2 regions of the Streptomyces sp. DSM 116793 genome follow, and region 1 is predicted to be linked to the other one. Evidence: riboswitches for the same ligand, from Rfam matches in the RefSeq annotation. Region 1 holds a riboswitch; the other holds the start of a gene.

Region 1 (3,201 bases):
TTCTCCGAGGGCACCGACAAGCACTCCGCGGAGGACTTCGCCGCCGAGCTGGAGCGCTGCGGCGCCACGCTGGACGCGCACGCCGACCACCCGGGAGTGCGGCTCTCCCTGGAGGTGCCCGCCTCCCGGCTGCCCAAGGGGCTCGGCCTGCTCGCGGACGCCCTCCGCGCGCCCGCCTTCGCCGACAGCGAGATCGAGCGCCTGGTGCGCAACCGCCTGGACGAGATCCCGCACGAGATGGCCAACCCCGCCCGCCGTGCCGCCAAGGAGCTCTCCAGGGAGCTGTTCCCGGCGACGTCGCGCATGTCGCGGCCCCGGCAGGGCACCGAGGAGACCGTCGCCGCCATCGACGCCGGTGCGGTGCGCGCCTTCTACGAGAAGCACGTACGCCCGGCGACGGCCACCGCGGTCGTGGTCGGCGACCTCACCGGCACCGACCTGGACACGGTGCTTGCCGACACGCTGGGGTCCTGGACCGGTGACACCGCCGCCCCCCGCCCGGTGCCGCCGATCATCGCAGACGACCGGGGCCGTGTGGTGATCGTGGACCGGCCCGGCGCCGTCCAGACGCAGCTGCTGATCGGCCGGATCGGACCCGACCGCCATGACCGCGTCTGGCCCGCCCAGGTGCTCGGCACCTACTGCCTCGGCGGCACGCTCACCTCCCGGCTCGACCGGGTGCTGCGCGAGGAGAAGGGCTACACGTACGGCGTGCGGGCCTTCAGCCAGGTGCTGCGCTCGTCCGCGCCGTCGTCGCCCGAAGGGGCCGCCGGCGCCGCCATGCTGGCGATCTCCGGGTCGGTCGACACGGCGTCCACGGGCCCCGCCCTTGACGACCTCTGGAAGGTGCTGCGGGACCTCGCCGCCGACGGACTCACGGACGACGAGCGCGATGTCGCCGTGCAGAACCTGGTCGGCGTCGCCCCCCTCAAGTACGAGACCGCCGCCGCCGTCGCGGGCACGCTGGCCGACCAGGTGGAGCAGCACCTTCCGGACGACTACCAGGGCCACCTCTACCAGCGGTTCGCCGCCACGGGCACGGTGGAGGCCACGGCCGCAGTCGTCAGCGCGTTCCCGGTGGACCGGCTCGTCACCGTGCTCGTCGGGGACGCCGCGCAGATCGAGGAGCCCGTACGGGCGCTGGGGATCGGCGAGGTCACGGTGGTCTCCGGCTGACGGCACCCCGCACCCCGGACGTGACGGGACGGCGCCCCAGCGGTCTTCCGCGGGGCGCCGTCGCCGCGTACGGCCGGACGCTCGGCGGGACGCCGCCGGCTCGCCGCATACGGCAAACACACCCACCCGCCGCCCACCGCCCGGCCCCGCCGCACGCCGCATGCCGCCCGGCCGCCCGCTCACGGCGTACGCCCGCTCACTCCGTACGCCCGCTCGTCCGCGTACGCCCGTGCACCGCCCGCGCCTACCACAATCACCACCCGTGGCACCGGCAAACACCCCGAATTCACCCACCCGCTGTCCGAATTGACAGGAAGAAAGCCAGTCTGCCCCTGTGGCATGCGCTACAAAAGGGCTGATCTGTTTGTTGGTCTGGAGATGTCCCCTTTAGCGTCGGTCCGGCTGTTCGTCGGACCTGCGCCGCGCCCGCGGTGCCGGGCAGCCATCGCCGAGTCCCCACACGGCGCGAGCCGGGGGAGCCGGGGACCCAACATGTCCCGGGGTGAATCGGACTCCCTTCCCGAGGGGGTGTCCGTAGGAGACCTTCCTGCTCCGAACCCGTCAGCTAACCCGGCAGGCGAGAAGGAGGGAAAGGACCAGCCGCTTCATGGCGTTCACCCGTGTCACCGGGAAGCACCGCCGACCAGGCCGCCTCGTGCGCTCCACCGCGTACGCGGCAGGCATCGCCGCACTCACCGCCACCGGCGTCATCGGTGGCCTCACCGCAACCCCCGCACTCGCCGCGCAGCGGCCGCCCGAGGACGCCGGCCTGACCCGGGCCCTCCTGGCGGGCGCCACGACGGCCGACCGGATCGGCGCGCAGGCGGCCGCCCAGCGGCGGGCCGCCGACGAGGCCGCGGCCCGCCGCGCGGCCGAAGAGAAGGCGGCACGGACCGCGGCGCAGGCCAAGCGGAAGGCCGAGGCCAAGGTGGCCAAGCTCCGCACGGCCAAGAAGCGGGCCGCCCGCGCCGCGGTGCGCAGGAGCACCGGCTACACCGTCCCGATCAGCGGTTCGTACATCACCACGGGCTACCGGACGGGCGGCTCCCTGTGGTCCTCCGGCAGCCACACGGGCATCGACTTCCACGCGGCGTCCGGCACCCCGGTGCACGCCGTGAGCGCCGGCACCGTCGTCGAGGCCGGCTGGGGCGGCGCCTACGGCAACAACATCGTCATCCGGATGCACGACGGCACGTACACCCAGTACGGCCATCTGTCCTCCATCGGCGTCGCCGTCGGCCAGAGCGTCGCCCCGGGGCAGCGAATCGCCCTCTCCGGCGCGACCGGCAACGCCACGGGCCCCCATCTGCACTTCGAGGCCCGCACCACGCCCGACTACGGCTCGGACATCGACCCGGTGGCCTACCTCCGCTCCCACGGGGTCGACGTCTGATCACCGGGAACCACCGCTGCTCCCGTGGAGACGACTGAGCCCCGAGGCGACGGCTCCCCGCGGGGTGACGGCTCCCCGCGGGCGACGGCTTCCCCGGGGTGATGGTTGCCCCAGGGCCGACCACCGTCCCTTTGCGAACCGAAGCCGGGGACCGCCGAAAGGAAATACGGCAGCGCCCGGTGCCGAACGCCCGCCTCCTGACACCGCACCCGGCGGTGTCAGGACCGAGTCCAAAAAATACCCATGGTTCCCCGCCACCCTTCGGCAAATGCGGCTGTCTGCAATAGAGTCGCCGAACAGGCTTCATTGGGCCGCGTTTTCGCGGGGATCAAGGCGGAGGTCCGGTCATGCGCATTCCCGCGCAGTCGGTATGCACGGCCATCCGGGACGACATCGTCTCCGGCCTGCTGGAACGCGGCAGCCGGCTCACCGAAGAGGTCCTCGCACGGCGCTACGGCGTCTCGCGCATCCCGGTGCGCGAGGCGCTGCGCACCCTGGAGGCGGAGGGCTTCGTCGTCACCCGCCGGCACGCCGGGGCCTGTGTCGCCGAGCCCACCGAGCAGGAGGCCGCCGACCTCCTGGAGATCCGTATGCTGCTGGAACCGCTGGGCGCCGCCCGTGCCGCGCAGCGC
Region 2 (3,201 bases), 1.1 Mb from region 1:
GAAGCGGTGGCCGGACGCGTGCTCGTCGAGCAGGACCGCCAGCCGGTCGGCCCAGCCGACGAAGCGACCGTCGGGTCCCGGGTCCCCGACGCCCTCGGTGAAGCTGTCGCCGAGGGCCGCGTACGAACGGATCACCGCCGCGCCGGAAGGTCTGGAGCGTGTCGACTTCTCTCCCACGTCGCATCATCCTCCCCCTCACCCCTCGACCTACGCGACCGTAGCCATGGGTTGACGACGGGTGAGATGCGCCACCGTCGGGCCGCACCGGGACCGTGCGGGAGGGCCACGGGAAGCCATGCCGGAAGGCCGGCACGAACGCGCGCCGGACGGGACCCAGGCCGTGCGGCGGGCGGGGCCGGAGGCCGTTGCCCCCGGCCCGGCTCAGGGCGTGCGGGAGACCCGCGGAGCGCCCGAGCGGGGGCCCACCGTCCCCTGGTGGGCCCCCGCTCCTGAGGAGTCCGCAGTCATGGCGTCCGCGGCACCGGGAGCCGCGCGGGCACCCGGAGTTGTGCACGGTCCCCGGGGTCATACCCCGGGGACGGGCCGGTCAGACGTTGACGCCGTGCGAGCGCAGGTACGCCAACGGGTCGATGTCGGAGCCGTAGTCGGGCGTGGTGCGGATCTCGAAGTGCACGTGCGGGCCGGTGACGTTGCCCGTCGCGCCGGAGAGGCCGATCTCCTGGCCCTCCTTCACGGTCTGCCCGGCCGAGACCTTCAGGGCCGACATGTGCGCGTACTGGGAGTACTTGCCGTCGCTGTGCTTGATCACGACCTGGTTGCCGTAGGCGCCGCCCCAGCCGGCGGTGACGACGGTGCCGTCGGCGATGGCGTGCACCGGCGTGCCGGAGGGCACGATGAAGTCCTGTCCGGTGTGGTAGCCGCTGGCCCACATGCTGCCCGCCTGGTGCCACGGCGTGCCGAGGGTGGCGCCGTCCACCGGCAGCGTGTAACCGGAACCGGAGGTCTGGTCGGCGGTGTCGGTCGCCTTCGCGGCGGAGGACCGGCCGGTGGAGGTGCCGGCGGCCGACGGCGCGGAGGTGCCGGCCTTGGACGCGTGAGCACCGGGCCGGTGGCCCAGCACCAGCTTCTGGCCCGGGTGGATCATGTCGGGGTCGCTGCCGACGACCTTGTGGTTGAGGCGGTACAGGTGCTTCCAGCCGCCGCGTACGTGCTTCTTGTGGGCGATCCTGGCCAGGGTGTCGTGCGGCTTGACGGTGTACGTGGCCACCGCGGCCTTCTTGCCGTCCGCCTGGTGGACGTGGCCCGCGGCCGGGGCCGCGTGCGCGCCCGTGGCGGCCATCAGGGGCAGGGCGAGCGCGGCGCTGCCGGTGCCGGCAACGGCGAGCTTGCGGGTGAGACGCTGGGACTTGGGACGACGGTGCTTACCCTTCGCGGGCATGACGCATTTCCTCTCCGGCGCCTGCGAGGTGAGCTGTCGGGTTCGGGCTGGAGATGCCCGGCCGCGGTGTGTCCGCGGCTTCACCCCTAGCCGTTCCGGAGTGCGGACCGGCGTACTGCGTGCGGTTCCCCCGCTCCTGCCAGGCGTGGGTGGGTGTCCGGTTCCCGGGCGGTGGCAGGACTCGGCGTCCGCCCGGAGTGAGCGTGACGCTAAGCGAACCGGAATGACGATCACAACCCGCAGGCCACCGCCGTGTGCCCGCTATACGGACATTCCCAAGATCCATCGCCGGGTCGGCGGTCACCCTGCGTCGCACGACGGGCTTCCGCGCGCCCCAACGGGATTGCGATCGCGAGGAATTGCCGCGCACCCGGCCGCCACCCACCGTCACGACTATGATCCTGCTCACGGCCACCCGCGCCAGGCATCCGCATTCCAGGGCCACTTGGGCATACGTTGCCATTTCGGGCAGATGCCGCATCACGGGATGGCCGCGGCACTCGCTCCGACGGGGCCGGAGTCCAGGTCGGCCTGTGGCCCCTGCCTCGATCACCGCACGGAAGATCACCGCGGACCGGGTGCCGTATCGTCGGCAGCGCGCCCCGTCGGTGAGCGGCGGCGGCACGACCGGGAGGAGCACCCGTGACGCAGCAGGTCCCGTCCACCGAGCCGGAGCTCACCGGCGTGCGCAACTTCCGCGACCTGGGCGGCCTGCCCACCGTCGACGGCCGGCGAGTGCGGTACGGACGGCTGTTCCGCAGCGGCCACCTGGCCCATGCCACGGAGGACGACGCGCGCTACCTGGCCTCCCTGGGGCTGCACACGATCTTCGACTTCCGCAACGCGGCCGACCTCCAGCTCGATGGCAGGGACGTCGCACTGGACGGCGTCCGTCATGTGAACATGCCGCTGACGGACCCGGCGCACGGCGCCGAGTTCTGGACGATGGTCCGCGAGGGCAGCCTGGACGAGCTGCGCGGCCTGCTGGACGACGGCAAGGCGGCGCACCGGATGGTCACGTCGTACCGGCTGATGGTGCGCACCCGCACCAAGGAGCACGGCAGGGTGCTGCGCGCGCTGGCCGACGGCAGCGTGCCCGTGCTGATGCACTGCGCGGCGGGCAAGGACCGCGCCGGCCTGTCCATCGCGGTGACACTGCTGGCGCTGGGGGTCGAGCGGGACGCCATCGAGGCGGACTACCTGAAGTCGAACGCCACGCACCGCCGTTACAAGGTGCACCGCAGCAGTTCCTCGCCGGACGCGATGTCCGCCGAGGTCATGGAGCTGCTGTCGCCTCTCTTCGACGCCCGCGCGGAGTACCTCGCCGCCGCGTTCGACGAGATGGAGAAGAACTGGGGCGGTGTGGAGGGCTACCTGGCCGACGGCCTGGGCGTCACACCCGAACTGCGCGAGAAGCTGTACGAGCGGCTGCGCGACTGAGCCCACCGGGCTCGCCCGCCCGCCCCACGGCAGGGCGGGCCACCACCGCTCCCGAGCCGGCACGCCACCGGTGCACACACCGCCGACGCGGTGGAGCGCCGCTCTCGTGCACGTGCTCCCACGGCTCGGCGAGGCCGGGACCGAGACCCTTCGGACGTCGGGCGCCGGTCCCGCTTTCCGGCGCAGCCCCGGACTACGGCTGGGCGGGTTTGCCCGCGGTGTAGAGCCAGGTGTGGAAGAGGTCGCCGAGGTTCTTGCCGGACACCTGCTCGCTGAGCGCGATGAACTGGGCGGTGGTTCCGTGGCCGTAGCGGTGGCTGCGGGCCCAGGTCTTCAGGATGGTGAAGAAGTGCGCGTCGCCG

What was found. Region 1 has a riboswitch for cyclic di-AMP ahead of ACSMXW_RS28390 (M23 family metallopeptidase). Riboswitches for the same ligand answer to the same signal wherever they lie in the genome.
Region 2: linked by a shared signal. The riboswitch ahead of ACSMXW_RS32695 (LysM peptidoglycan-binding domain-containing M23 family metallopeptidase) and the one ahead of ACSMXW_RS28390 (M23 family metallopeptidase) in region 1 are both predicted to bind cyclic di-AMP.

What each region holds. Positions count from the first base shown of each region.
Region 1 is NZ_CM170494.1:7,234,523-7,237,723, forward strand. Features, by position in the region: gene ACSMXW_RS28385 (M16 family metallopeptidase) at 1-1,176, shown strand, start outside; cyclic di-AMP (ydaO/yuaA leader) riboswitch at 1,613-1,771, shown strand; gene ACSMXW_RS28390 (M23 family metallopeptidase) at 1,784-2,569, shown strand; gene ACSMXW_RS28395 (GntR family transcriptional regulator) at 2,917-3,201, shown strand, end outside.
Region 2 is NZ_CM170494.1:8,288,857-8,292,057, reverse strand. Features, by position in the region: gene ACSMXW_RS32700 (SGNH/GDSL hydrolase family protein) at 1-177, opposite strand, end outside; gene ACSMXW_RS32695 (LysM peptidoglycan-binding domain-containing M23 family metallopeptidase) at 548-1,399, opposite strand; cyclic di-AMP (ydaO/yuaA leader) riboswitch at 1,403-1,561, opposite strand; gene ACSMXW_RS32690 (tyrosine-protein phosphatase) at 2,042-2,839, shown strand; gene ACSMXW_RS32685 (M1 family metallopeptidase) at 3,033-3,201, opposite strand, start outside.